DNA from 4 places in the Herbaspirillum sp. Her3 genome. Region 4 is predicted to be linked to each of the others. Evidence: predicted binding sites of a transcription regulator. Region 4 holds the regulator's gene; each other region holds the start of a gene.
The links. The regulator sigma-54, encoded in region 4, starts transcription at its own class of promoters, with help from an activator protein. The targets are predictions, from matches to a motif close to TGGCANGNAANCTGCTTT.
Positions count from the first base shown of each region.

Region 1: the regulator sigma-54 is predicted to act here: its motif matches at 2,230-2,247, upstream of ACVC5H_RS21630 (MSMEG_0572/Sll0783 family nitrogen starvation response protein).
Region 2: the regulator sigma-54 is predicted to act here: its motif matches at 1,855-1,872, upstream of ACVC5H_RS03750 (outer envelope protein).
Region 3: the regulator sigma-54 is predicted to act here: its motif matches at 1,847-1,864, upstream of ACVC5H_RS05805 (acetyl-CoA acetyltransferase).

Region 1 covers NZ_CM176328.1:4,743,853-4,747,418, reverse strand. Annotated here, with positions in the region: gene ACVC5H_RS21640 (alginate lyase family protein) at 1-323, opposite strand, end outside; gene ACVC5H_RS21635 (aminotransferase-like domain-containing protein) at 486-1,880, opposite strand; gene ACVC5H_RS21630 (MSMEG_0572/Sll0783 family nitrogen starvation response protein) at 2,324-2,806, shown strand; gene ACVC5H_RS21625 (Nit6803 family nitrilase) at 2,823-3,566, shown strand, end outside.
Region 2 covers NZ_CM176328.1:813,164-816,729, reverse strand. Annotated here, with positions in the region: gene ACVC5H_RS03755 (urate hydroxylase PuuD) at 1-549, opposite strand, end outside; gene ACVC5H_RS03750 (outer envelope protein) at 844-1,668, opposite strand; gene ACVC5H_RS03745 (ABC transporter substrate-binding protein) at 2,360-3,391, shown strand; gene ACVC5H_RS03740 (ABC transporter ATP-binding protein) at 3,480-3,566, shown strand, end outside.
Region 3 covers NZ_CM176328.1:1,277,185-1,280,750, forward strand. Annotated here, with positions in the region: gene ACVC5H_RS05800 (acyl-CoA synthetase) at 1-460, opposite strand, end outside; gene ACVC5H_RS05805 (acetyl-CoA acetyltransferase) at 585-1,766, opposite strand; gene ACVC5H_RS05810 (TRAP transporter substrate-binding protein) at 2,460-3,494, shown strand.
Region 4 covers NZ_CM176328.1:1,109,585-1,113,150, reverse strand. Annotated here, with positions in the region: gene lptA (lipopolysaccharide transport periplasmic protein LptA) at 1-222, shown strand, start outside; gene lptB (LPS export ABC transporter ATP-binding protein) at 225-968, shown strand; gene ACVC5H_RS05100 (RNA polymerase factor sigma-54) at 1,037-2,527, shown strand; gene hpf (ribosome hibernation-promoting factor, HPF/YfiA family) at 2,681-3,043, shown strand; gene grxD (Grx4 family monothiol glutaredoxin) at 3,428-3,566, shown strand, end outside.

The sequences.
Region 1 (3,566 bases), 1.9 Mb from region 4:
AATGCAAGCGCATAAGCTGCCGCCGCATCGTTAAATAAGCTGGCGTAATTTTCGCCATGTCCTTCACCATCCTTGCCTCGATAAACAATCTCAACAGGCCTGGGATTCCACGTCAGCGATGAATGGGGATTGGCGATCAGCAGGTTCCAGCTGTCAATCCAGGGTTTTTCCAGATGAGCCACATTCTTTTTCATACGCAGCAGATCGGACTGGCTGTGTAATGCACCCGGGTGATCGAAGGCACTCGCCGCCGTCGACATACAGCTCAGAGTAAGTGCCAACATCAGCGGAAATGGCGAAAAGCTATTTTTCATAAAGCGCATGATTGTTTCTCGGGCCTTGATCAGAACCGAGAATCTTCGCACACGCGCCTGACAACAATTTGACGGCTGAGTAGTCGTGCTGGACGGGGCGAAAATGCGGGTTGATTCACTGGCACACATCGCCAGACGTTCGGGGTAGCCAACTGCCGTCCCTATGAACGATCAAACCACAGCCGCCCTAACCAACGGCTGCTCCGCCAAGGTATCCCGCATCAACGTCAACGCATGCTGAATATCCCCCCGACTGGCAATCCCCCCAATACAAACACGCACAGCCTGCACCGGCGCAGTAGTCACCGCAAACGCATCCACCCCCACCACCGCCACCCCATTGGCCCGCATCTGCGCTGAAAACGTACTGGCCTGCCATCCCCCCGGCAGTTTCACCCACAAATGAAAAGCCTCCGGTTCCGAGGCATACCCATGTTCAGGCAAGATACGCGCCGCTATCTTCTGCCGCGCCATCGACTCCTTGCGGATATTGGCCAGCGCCAGATCCGCCACGCCATCGCGTATCCAATAAGTCGCCAGGGTCGAGGTAATCGGTGAAGCCATCACCGTAGTCGCACGCAGTGCCGCCGTCAGGCGCGCCGCCGAGGCGGCATCAGGCGCCACCATATAGGCAATCCGCAAACCGGCCCCCACGGTCTTGGCCAGCCCGGTGACGTAGTAGGTCAGTTCGCTCCCCATGCTGGCAATGGCCGGCGGCGCGACACGCGGCAGGAAGCCATAGGCATCATCCTCGATGATGGCCACTTCATAGTGACGGGCGATTTCCACCAGCGCCTGACGGCGCGATGCCGAAGTCGTGCACGTCGTCGGATTGAGCAGGGTGGGATTGCAATACAGCGCTTTCGGCGCATATTGCGCACAGGCCCCGGCAAAGGCCACCGCATCGATGCCCTCATTGTCCATCGGCAAGCCGACCAGCTTGATGTTGAGATGCCCGGCCAGGGCGCGCAGGCCGGGGTAGGTCACGTCCTCGCAACAGAGCACCCCGCCCGGGCCGACCAGCATGGTCAGGATGGCCAGCAGCGCACATTGCGCCCCCGGCGTCACCAGCACCCGTTCCGGTTCCACCACCAGCCCGCGCCGGCGCAGCCATAGCGCACCGGCTTCGCGATCCTCGGGCGAACCACCGAAATCCTGATAACGCATCAGGTCGCGCAGGCGTGCATTGACCTTGTTCCAGCCCGACTGCATCAACTCCATCAGCTCCGGCGACTCCGGCTCGGGCGGCATGTTCATCGACATGTCGACGTTGGGCCGGCCCTCGGTCACGCGCGGGATGCGCGGGCGGCGCTTGCCACAGACAAAGGTGCCGCGTCCCACCACCGAATCCACCAGTCCGCGCCGATGCGCTTCCGTATAGGCGCGCGCGACCGTGGTGAAGTCCAGGTCCAGTACCTCGGCCAGCTTGCGCTGCGGCGGTAGCCGCTGCTCGGGCTGCAGGTGGCCCGTGGCGACGTCCTCGGCGATCGCATTGGCGATGGCCAGATAAAGCGGACCGCTACCTTTCTTCAATTTGGGAACCCACATGGCGCTGTTCTTGGTCATGGCAACTTCCTTGTTTCCTGACTTCAATATTGACTGCATCGACTGGTTAGATTGAATGCAATTTGCATTCCATCCAATCTCTGCCGTGCAGGTACAAAAGTGCACCGTCTTGCATCATCCGCGCGCAGCGCTCTGCACCATCTCAAGACGCGCCGCAACGCCAGGGTGCACAAGGGTTTGCGTGATGCCGTCCGATTGTATGGAGCGATTGAATGGATTGCTTCATATGGCCCAAAAACCATGCTGCAAGCGACGATTCGGCAAGCCGCGCAGATGCTGGATTCCATTCTGCGAAGGGAGGATTGACGGGATTTTTATGCAGTCAATTCGCACATTGACGGGGTGCTGGTGGCATGCCTGATGCATTCAATGCCAGCGTCGCGGCGAGGTCGCCGGACCACTTCCCCAAGTGCAGACCAACAGCAATCGAGAGGAGTATCACCATGCCCGCAGTCACCAAAGCAGCCCACGCCCCCGGCGATTTCCTGGTGGATTATGAAGAGAAGGTGTTCGAAGACGTCAAAGCCCAGCCGGGAGAAAAAGCGCTGGTGACCTTTCATACGGTGGCCTTCGAAGGCTCGATCGGTTTCGTCAACCTGCTGCAGGCAACCCGCTTGAAGCGCAAGGGTTTCGAGACCTCCATCCTGCTCTATGGTCCCGGCGTGACGCTGGGCGTGCAGCGCGGTTTCCCCACGCTGGGTGACGAAGCCTTCCCCGGTCACCAGAACTTCAACAAGCAGATCGTCAAGTTCATGGAAGAGGGCGGCAAGGTCTACGCCTGCCGCTTCGCCCTGCAGGCGCTGTACGGCCACGGTGAGCCCTCGCTGATCCCGGGCATCCGCCCCATCAATCCGCTGGACGTGCTCGACCTGGTGCTGCTGCATCGTCGCGACAATGCCTTCATCCTCGACACCTGGACCCTGTAATGGAAAGGGGCGGCGCATGAGCATCCACAAGAGAACGGTACGGGCGGCGGCGGTGCAGATCGCGCCCGACCTCGACAGCGAACTCGGTACCGTGGCCAAGGTATGCCAGGCCATTGCCGACGCTGCCAGACAAGGCGCGCAACTGGTGGTGTTTCCGGAAACCTTCGTTCCTTACTATCCGTACTTCTCCTTCGTGCGGCCGCCCTTTGCGTCAGGTCCGGAACACCTGCTGCTCTACGAGCGTGCGGTGACGGTGCCCGGCCCCGTGACCCAGGCAGTATCAGAAGCGGCACGCGCGCATGGCACGGTGGTGGTGCTGGGCGTCAACGAACGCGACCATGGCACGCTCTACAACACGCAGCTGGTCTTCGATGCCGACGGCGAGCTGGTGCTGAAACGCCGCAAGATCACGCCGACCTATCACGAGCGCATGATCTGGGGGCAGGGCGATGCCAGCGGCCTGAAGGTGGTGCCTACCGCCGTGGGGCGCCTGGGGGCGCTGGCCTGCTGGGAACACTACAACCCGCTGGCGCGCTACAGCCTCATGGCCCAGCACGAAGAAATCCATTGCGCCCAGTTCCCCGGTTCCATGGTGGGGCAGATCTTCGCTGACCAGATGGAGGTCACCATCCGCCATCACGCACTGGAGTCGGGTTGCTTCGTCATCAATGCAACCGGCTGGCTGACCGATGAACAGATCGCCGCCATCGAGCCCGATCCCAAGGCGCAGAAGGCGCTGCGCGGTGGCTGCTGCACCGCC
Region 2 (3,566 bases), 300 kb from region 4:
GCTGATGAGGAAAGCCGCCCGCCCCGAGAACAGATGGCAAGCCGCCCACACCGACACGATCACCTGCAGCCCCACCAGCAGATTGACCAGCCGGTCCGCCCCCGGCCGATCCCCGATGGTGCTGCAGATCGCGTCGTAGATCAGCCAGTTGAACACCAGGAACGCAATGGCCGTGCCGCCCGCCATCGAGGCCGACATGTCGAACACGTTGCGGTCCACCAAAAACACGTTCGCATTGAACAGATACAACAAGGAGAACAGCGCAAAGCCCGACAGCCAGGTGCTGTAAGACTCCCAATAAAACCAGTGCAGATGCTCCGGCAAGACCTTCGGCGCCAGCAGGTACTTCTGCGGATTGTAGAAACCGCCCCCATGCACCGCCCACAACTCGCCCCCGACCCCCTTCTCCTTCAACTCGGGATCCGTCGGCGCCACCAGACTGTTGTCCAGCCAGACGAAATAAAACGAAGAACCGATCCAGGCAATCGCCGTGATCACGTGCAGCCAGCGCAGCAGCAAGTTCAGCCAGTCAAGTAGGTATGCTTCCATGATGCTCCGCTCTCAAATCCCGATGGATGGGCCAAGGCCGCCACGCGGCCGCCCCGTCCCGTTCAAAACCAGCCATTAAATCTCAACACCGCCGCTGCCATATGTCGCAAATCCAATAGCACACATATGCCAACAACCATATCAAACCAGCCCCTGCCAACTCCCGACAGTGTAGCCATTTCCCATCCCGCCCATGCAGCCTGACCGCTGCCGCGTCGAGCGCGCAATAAAAATGCCGGATCCGAAGACCCGGCATCGCCACAACGCTGCAAGCAGCCGGATCGAACCGACCGATCAGAAGTGGTACTCGGCGCGCACCATCGGGGTCTTGGCCAGCGAACCCGGAACGTTGCTCGGGTTGCCGAACTTGTTGCGCCAGTATTGATATTCCAGACCCACGCGGAAGGTGTTCTTGCCCAGGCCCAGCGGCGTGCCGACGTCATACATGATCTGGCCGTCGAAGTTCAGTTCGGGCGCAGTCGGGCCACCGAACTCGTTCTTGCCCTTCGATGCGATGTAGTTCGTGTAGCCTTCGAAAGCCCAGCCGCTCGAGCCCAGCGGGATACCCCAGGACAAGTTCAGCATCGGGTGGGTGTCATAGGTGTAGCGGCTGGAAACACCGATGGGCTGATTGCTTTCGAACAGCGCCAGCACGCTCACGTTCAGGAAACCAGGCACGTCCATCATCAAGGTCGGACCGACCACCCACATGCGCTTCTTGGAAGCGTAGCTGTTGTCGTTCTTGGTATTCCAGTCAAAGCCCAGGGTCAGGCCAACGCCACGCGCCGGGCCGAAGGACAGGTCCTTGCCGCTGATCTTGCCGATATCCAGGGTGTTGCGGTAGACGATGTAGGCTTCCTGCGCATTGTCATCCTTGCTGTTGGACATCAGCAAGTCCACGTTCAGGAAGTTGGTGCCGTACTTGTAACCGCTGGCATGCGTGAAGTTGATGATGCTCTTGGCGATGTCCTGCGAGTTGTAGGGCTCGGCAAACTTCGTACCGTAACGGTAGCCGATCGAATTGTCCGACCAGTCAGCTGCCTGCGCCGACATGCTGCCTGCGGCCGAAGCGACCACGGCTGCCATCATCCAGTACTTCCCCTTGATACCCTTCTTCATAAGTTTCTCCCTGTGTTGCATGTCTAAAAAATGGCGATTGAATCGGAGCCCGATTCGCATCCTGCGGCGCCTTGCACTCTCCCCGCCACAGCATGAAAATCAGCACCCCTCGTATGCTTGCCCTTGTCAAATAAGGTCTGGCAAATTGCAGACAGCGCTGCCGACACCCGCACCGACGGCAGCGTTTACGCAAAGCCCGTGCCAGCCCCTCGGCCCGACGTTCATCCCTGCCATAAAGCGAGCCGACATCCCCACAATCGACCGCACGCCACGCACGCAGGGGCGCAATCCTAGCCGAGCCGGGGCGGTTTCCCAAGCCCCTGCACCAGGCCCGGCAAGATGATTGCTCGCATTGTTGACAATCCTTTCTGCCATATTCGTTACAACAAAGATCCCCAGAAGGCAGGCTGCACCTGCCTTACAGACCTGTAAGCCAATTTTTTTTAGTGCATTTTTTTCTACTTAGGTGCAGGCAAGCACCAAATTGTCGCAAATGAATTTTTTGATTGTCGACAAAAAATACCACGCCTGTCGATCATCACGAGGACAGCTTGCTGACTGCATTGGCCTGCTGCAACCGCGAGCAGCCGGGGGACACACAGCGCGCGCCGGTGCTGCGGATGCTTGGCACATTAAATGCTATTGAAGCTCCGGGATCTCACATTCAAACGAACAGAGAAGGAAGTCCACCGTGCATTCCAGCAAGTTCTTCAAATTCGGCATCAGCCTTCTGCTCAGCGCCAGCTGCTCGCTCGCCCTGGCGCAGGAAACCAGGATCAAATTTCAGCTGGACTGGCGCTTCGAAGGCCCGGCCGCGCTCTTCCTCGTCGCCAAGTCCAAGGGTTACTTCGCGCAGGAAAAACTGGATGTCACCATCGACGCCGGCAACGGCTCGGGCAACGCCGTCAATCGCGTGGCCTCGGGCACCTATGACATGGGCTTTGCCGACATGGCCGCCCTGATGGAATTCACCGCCAACAATCCCGACGCACCGGGCAAGCCGGTAGCGGTGATGATGGTCTACAACGACACCCCGGCCGCAGTGTTCTCGCTCAAGAAATCCGGTATCAAGAAGCCCGCCGACCTGGCCGGCAAGAAACTGGGTGCACCGGTGTTCGATGCCGGCCGCCGCGCCTATCCGATCTTTGCCAAGGCCAATGGCCTGGACGCCTCCAAGGCACAGTGGACCAGCATGGACCCGCCGCTGCGCGAAACCATGCTGGCGCGCGGCGATGTCGATGCCATCACCGGCTTCTATTTCACTTCGCTGCTGAACCTCAATGCGCGCGGCATCAAGGATGAAGACATCAACGTAATGATGTACCCGGACTATGGTGTGCGCCTCTACGGCAATACCATCATCGCCTCCGAAACCATGGTCAAGAACAAGCCGGAAGCCATCAAGGGCTTCCTGCGCGCCTTCGCCAAGGCCAGCCGCGACGTGATGGCCAATCCGGAAGCGGCCATCAAGGTCCTGAAGGAACGCGATGGCTTGATCGACGAGAAGCTGGAACTGCGCCGCCTGAAGCTGGCCATCGCCAGCGCCATCGCCACACCCCACGCCAAGGCGGAAGGCTATGGCCAGGTCTACGGCCCGCGTCTGACCCTGATGGCCTCCCAGGTCTCGGACGCCTATGGCACCAAGACCCGCGTCAATGCCGACAAGATCTGGAATGGCAGCTTCCTGCCGAGCAAGGCCGAGCTGGACGTGTTCCCCAAGTAAATCATTTATATCGTTTTTGCAAACCATCCCCGACCGGCCGGATCAAGCCCTGCCAGCCGGGGCCGGACGCCCCAACCTGACTGCATTCATGAGCGAACCTTTCGTCGATTTCCGCCACGTCTACCTGGCCTATGATGGCGCCACCGAATTTGCGGTGGAAGACATCGACCTGCAG
Region 3 (3,566 bases), 170 kb from region 4:
CCAGCGCTTCGTAATCCAGTTCTCCTGCGCGCGCATCGGCCAGTGCGATCACGTGCTCCAGCGCGGGTGAAGCGGCCTTGACGGCATCGACATACTGCGCGAAACCACGGTCATACAGCATCACGCAGGCGCCGCTGGACTGGCCGAGATAGGCGGCCTCGGGCGGGGTGATGCGGAAATTGGTGGGCACCCAGACCACGCCCATCTTGAAGGCAGCCCAGGCACTCTCGAAGATCTGCTGGTTGTTGCGCGAGTGGACCAGCATCTTGTCGCCCTTCTTCACGCCGCGTTGGGTGAGGGCATGTGCCAGGGCATCCACGCGCGTGTTGATCTCGCGCCAGGAAATGATGCGGTCGCTGCCATCGGCCTGGCCCTGTGCCAGGATCAGCCCCGGCTCGTCCGGAAAGCGGCGCGCCACGTCCGACAGCAGGCGGCCCAGGTTCATGACTTTGCTCAACATGTCTCACTCGTCCCGATTTTTATGGAAACGGGCGTGTTGCCGTTTCCTGTTTTTTTACACATCGCTTCATGTCGCGCGCCGTCTGCCAGCGACAGGACGGCGCGCCAGGGCGGAATCCGCTCTTTTAGTTCACACGCTCCAAAATGCTCACATAGTTGGCCACGCCCGCGCCGCCCATGTTGAATACGCCTGCGTAGCGCGCATTGGCGATCTGCATGTCGCCCGCATCGTGGGCCGCCTGCATGGCCGCCATCACGTGCATCGATACGCCGGTGGCCCCGACCGGATGGCCCTTGGACTTCAGACCGCCGGAAGGATTGACGGGCAGCTTGCCATCCTTGGCAGTGATGCCTTCAGCGATCACGCGCGCACCCTGGCCGTGCGGGGCCAGGCCCATGGCTTCGTATTCCAGCAGCTCGGCCACGGTGAAGCAGTCGTGGGTTTCCACCAGCGAGAGATCGTCCAGGCTCAGAGTGGCCTGGTCCAGGGCCTTCTTCCAGGCCAGCTCGGCGGCTTCGAAGCGGGTCGGATCGCGGCGCGACAGCGGCAGGAAATCATTGACCTGCACCGCCGCACGGAACTGCACCGCACGCGGCATGGAGCGGGCCGCCTCGGCCGCGCTGATGACCACCGCCGCTGCGCCGTCCGAGATGAGCGAGCAGTCGGTGCGCTTGAGCGGACCGGCCACATACGGATTCTTGTCGGAGACGTTACGGCAGAACTCGTAGCCAAAATCCTTGCGCATGTGCGCATAGGGATTGGTCATGCCGTTCTTGTGATTCTTGGCCGCGATCATCGCCAGCGCATCGGACTGGTCGCCGAAGCGATCGAAGTAGCTCTGCGCGATCTTGCCGAAGACACCCGCAAAGCCGCCCGGGATGCCCGCTTCTTCCTTCGCATAACAAGCCTTGAGCAGCACCTCGCCCACTTGCGCGGTGGCCAGTTCGGTCATCTTCTCGAAGCCGATCACCAGCACGTGTTGCGATTGCCCGGCCTTGATCGCCTGCAGGCCCGAATGGATCGCCGCCGATCCGGTAGCGCAGGCATTCTCCAGCCGTGTCGCGGGTTTGAAGCGCAGCTGGGGCAGGCTGTTCATGACCAGTGAGGAAGGAAAGTCCTGGTACAGGAAGCCGGCATTGAAGGTGCCGAAGTGGATCGAATCGATGTCTTCCGGTTGCAGCCCGGCATGTGCGATGGCGGCCTTGGCGACCTGGCCGATCAGCATTTCCGGATCGATGCCGTCGAGCTTGCCGAATTGGGAATGGTGCCAGCCGGTGATGCAGGGTGAGGATGCAGAAACAGTCATGGTGTGTCCTTGTGTCCTTTTAAGACGAGGTAGATGGAGTGCGGCTGCTGGTGCAGTTTCTCCGTTTCACACAAGGGCAATATGCAAATTCGATGCCACGCACAGACACTCTGTCCGACGACCTCATGAAGGTAGTCGCGCGGGTCCCTGCCTGGGCATCGGCCTGCATCTTGCCCGTCTCCTGAGAGGGCCGGCGCCAATCCGCGCCGGGTCTCGCTTTGTTGTTGATGTTGATGCGTGCTGATGTGTGCGGCGGGCGGTCTCGATCCTTCCCGGCATGCAGGAAAGGGCCTGATGACGCCACCGACTTCATGAAGATAGCACGTACTTTACGTTAACGTAAATCATCACGCCAAAGCAGCCGATGTTGCCTGCAGGCAGCGTGCACAGGTGTCGATCCCTGCGACAGTCCATGCGACAGGTGTCGCAGGCCCGACGCTTGTAAATAAATGCTGGTCACCGTGATTGCGTGCTTGTACTGTGCCGCCCTTATCGCAGAGAATACAGGCGCAGTGCGGATGAGGAGGAGGGAGGCGGTCATGCCGCAGGGATGCCTGGCATCCAACTTGCTCTCTCGACGCACAAGGCAGTGTTGACAACCCGGTACAGGGAGCTGCACGCCCGATCCAGCAGCCCAGCTTGCGCCGGATTCAGCAAAACCAACTATAAGCAGACAAACAGGAGACAAGACAGATGGAACAATCCACTGGGAAGTTCACGCGCCGCCATTTTCTGAAGACGGCCTCGGTGGCCTCGGCCGCTGCTGCTACCGGCCTGGTATCAACGTCGGCCCATGCGGCCGAGTTCACCTTCAAGTACGCCAACAACCTGCCGGTCACCCATCCGATGAATGCGCGCGCCAAGGAAATGGCCGCCGCCATCGCGGAACAATCCAAGGGCCGCATCGAGCTGCAGCTCTATCCCAACAACCAGCTGGGTACGGACACCGACATGCTCTCGCAGGTGCGGGCCGGCGCGATTGATTTCTTCACGCTCTCGCCGCTGATCCTGGGCACCCTGGTGCCGTCGGCGCAGATTTCCGGCATCGGCTTTGCCTTCAAGGATTACAGCCAGGTCTGGGCGGCCATGGATGGCGAACTCGGCGCCCACGTGCGCAAGCAGATCGAAGCCAAGTCCACCCTGTTCGCCTTCGACAAGATCTGGGACAACGGCTATCGCCAGATCACCAACAGCACCAAGCCCATCAAGGCTGCCGACGACCTCAAGGGCATGAAGCTGCGGGTGCCGCCCAGCCCCTTGTGGACCTCGATGTTCAAGGCCTTCGATGCAGCGCCGACCTCGATCAACTTCGCCGAAGTCTATTCGGCCCTGCAGACCAGGATCGTCGAAGGCCAGGAAAACCCCATGGCCATCATCTCCACCGCCAAGCTCTACGAGGTGCAGAAATACTGTTCCATCACCAACCACATGTGGGATGGCTTCTGGTTCCTGGGCAACAAGAAATCCTTCGAGCGCCTGCCCAAGGACCTGCAGGACCTGATGGCGCGCATCATCAATGAGGCCGGCATGAACCAGCGCGCCGACGTGCGCAAGCTCAACGATTCGCTGGTCGATGAAATGAAGGGCCGTGGACTGGCCTTCAACAATGCCGATGCCGAATCCTTCCGCGCCAAGCTGCGCGCGGCCGGCTTCTATGCCGAGTGGAAGAAGAAGTTCGGGGACGAGCCCTGGGCGCTGCTGGAGAAGTACACCGGCAAGCTGGCCTGAGCGGTCCGTGGGTGGGAGAGGTGACTCTCCCACCTGACTTCAATTTCGCTGGAGCCTGACGATGGAAGCTGC
Region 4 (3,566 bases):
GATGAAGTCAACGGCGAGTTCATTTCCTATGACAGCCGCGCCGAGTTCTATTCGGTCAACAACACCGCCAGCGGCGAGAGCAAGCCCGGCGCAGGCCGCATCACGGCCGTGATCCAGCCCAAGAATCCGCCGCCGGATGGCAGCGCCGTGCCGGCCCAGCCGGCCGCCAAGACCACGCCGGCGCAGCCTGCACCGCGTCGCCAGACCGGAAAGGACCAGTAACGATGACCGCCAGCTCGCTGGTCGTTCGCGGCCTGAAGAAAAGTTATGGCGCGCGCCAGGTGGTGCGCGACGTCTCGATGGAAGTGCGCAGCGGTGAAGTGGTCGGACTGCTCGGCCCCAATGGTGCCGGCAAGACCACCTCGTTCTACATGATCGTGGGCCTGGTGCCTTCCGATGGCGGCGAGATCGCGCTGGACGACACCGCCATTTCACGCATGCCCATCCACAAGCGTGCCACCATGGGCTTGTCCTATCTGCCGCAGGAAGCCTCGGTGTTCCGCAAGCTGACGGTGGAAGACAATATCCGCGCGGTGCTGGAACTGCGCCGTGAAGAAGGCAAGCCGCTCTCGCGCGATGAAGTCGAGGGCCGCCTCAACAACCTGCTGCATGAACTGCAGATCGAGAAGCTGCGCGAGAGCCAGGCCTTGTCGCTCTCCGGCGGTGAGCGCCGCCGCGTGGAAATCGCCCGCGCACTGGCCACCGATCCGCGCTTCGTGCTGCTCGATGAACCCTTTGCCGGTATCGACCCGATTGCCGTGATCGAGATTCAGCGCATCGTGCGCTTCCTGAAGGAACGCGGCATCGGCGTGCTCATCACCGACCACAACGTGCGCGAGACGCTGGGCATCTGCGACCGCGCCTACATCATCAACCAGGGCACGGTGCTGGCCAGCGGCAGTCCGGAAGAGATCATCGCCAACGAATCGGTGCGCCGCGTGTATCTGGGCGAACACTTCCGCATGTAAGCAGGTCAACCTACTGACGCAACGACAGGCAGTGCAACCAGCGGACCACGCCGCTTCCAGAAAGACAGATGAAACAGTCTCTCCAGTTACGTACCTCGCAGCACCTCGCATTGACGCCGCAACTGCAGCAGTCGATCAGACTGTTGCAGCTGTCGACGCTGGAACTGCACCAGGAACTGGAACAGATCCTCTCGGACAATCCCTTGCTGGAGCGCCTCGACGATGCGCTCGACAATTCGGTGCGCCTGCTGGCCGATGGCGCCGTCTCCAGCTCTCCCTCCAGCGGCGTGGCGGATACCTCGGGCGAAGGCAGCGCCGAACCGGCGCCGGCCGCCGCCGATGGCGATTCCAGTTTTGACTACCAGGACAACAATCCCGACAACGGCGTCACCGGTGACGCCGACTGGAGCTTCGACGACGTGGCCCGCAGCGGCAAGTCGCCCGACGACGACGACGCCCGCCCGCAACTCGAAGCCCATGAACTGACCCTGCGCGAGCACCTGCTGGAACAGATCCGCGTGACCGCACGCACCCAGCGCGACCGCGCCCTGCTGGAGCTGCTCACCGATGCGCTCGACGAGAGCGGCTATCTCGAAGAGCCCCTGGAAGACATCCTCGCGCGCCTGCCCGAAGAACTGGGCATCGACATGGAAGAGCTGTCGATTTCCCTGAAGCTGCTGCAGAGCCTGGACCCGGCCGGCGTCGGTGCGCGCAGTGCCGGTGAATGCCTGGCCCTGCAGATCCGGCGCCTGCCCAAGATCCCCTTCGTCACGCGCAAGCTGGCGCTGCGCATCGTGGAAGATTACCTGCCGCTGTTCGCCCAGCGCGACTTCAACAAGATCAAGAAAGCCCTCGATTGCGATGACGAAGACCTGCGCGAAGCCCAGGCCGTGATCCGCCAGTGCCGTCCGCATCCGGGCGCCGATTTCGCGCGCGATGCCTCGGACTATGTGGTGCCGGACGTGATTGTCAAACAAACAAAGAACGGCTGGCAGGTCATGCTCAACCATGAGGTCATGCCCAAGCTGCGTGTCAATGCGATGTATGCCAGTGCGCTGAAGCAGGCCAAGGGGGAGGGATCGCTGTCGTCGCAGCTGCAGGAAGCCAAGTGGCTCATCAAGAATATGCGGCAGCGTTTCGACACGATTTTGCGAGTCGCACAGGCTATTGTGGAGCGTCAAAGAAACTTCTTTTCACATGGGGCAGTGGCCATGCGACCCCTTGTGCTGCGTGAAATTGCTGATACACTGGGTCTACACGAGAGCACCATCTCTCGCGTGACAACTCAAAAATACATGCTCACGCCGCACGGCATGTTTGAGTTGAAGTACTTCTTCGGTAGCCACGTCGCGACTGAAACCGGAGGCGAAGCCTCCTCCACCGCGATACGGGCGCTGATCAAACAGTTGATAGGAGCCGAGAACCCGCAGACCCCATTATCCGATAGCAAGATTGCGGATATGCTGGCAGAACAAGGCATGGTGGTCGCGCGACGCACAGTCGCCAAATACCGCGAAGTGTTGAAGATTCCGCCGGTCAATCTCCGCAAGTCCCTCTGAGTTTTTCCTCAGTTTTTCTGCAGTACCGTTGCTGTGTTCCGGCAAGCATCTCGCTGATGCCCATGCCATCCGACACGAAGACCGTGCCCGTGGTACAGCTGCAGCAAGGATAGCTTGAACGAACCTCCAGTGACTTCACGATAGGAGTCTTGTATGAATCTGACCATCAGTGGACACCACCTCGAACTGACCCCCGCCATCCGGGAATACGTGCAAAGCAAGCTCTCGCGTATCAAGCGCCATTTCGACAACGTGATCGACGTCAGCGTGATCCTGAGCGTAGATAAACTCACAGAAAAGGAAAAGCGCCAAAAAGCGGAAATCAACGTCCACATCAAGGGGAAGGATCTACATGCAGAAAGCATTGCGCACGACCTCTATGCTGCCATTGACACGCTGATCGACAAGCTCGATCGCCAGGTCATCAAGCACAAGGACAAGTTGCAGGAACATCACTCCATGGCCAAGCGCCTGCCGGATGAAGCGCCGGCCGATGCGGTGGCCGGAGCGGCATAAGCCAAGGACACCATCGGCAAGCTGCCTCGCAGCCCACAGGGCTGCTGAGAACGCCAGCCGAATCTCATGAGGAAGGGGCGCGCAAGCGCCCTTTTTCATTGGTCGCGCTGTCAAGCGGCGACGCCTGTGGAAAAGATATAAAAGATAATCGCAGGCAACTTTTCCACAGCCACTGCCCCCCTGCAGCGAGCACTGATCCGCTGCCCCGCTTGAAGGCTTCTGCTGGCATCCTCATATCAGATCTCAGCGCTTGCATATCATATAAATTATTTCCTTTATGCAATTTTCCGCCGCATTGCGCAGACTGCCGGCGCGCAGTCGTTTTCAACGCGGCTGCCCGCTTTTCCCTATAATGTCGGCAATCCCATTTTTAAAGGCATAGCCATGAGCGACGTCCAATCCTGGATCAAAGAAACCGTGACCCAAAACCCTGTGGTGCTGTTCATGAAGGGCACTGCGCAATTCCCGCAATGCGGCTTTTCCGGCAAGGCCATCCAGTTGCTCAAAGCCAGCGGCGCCGAGA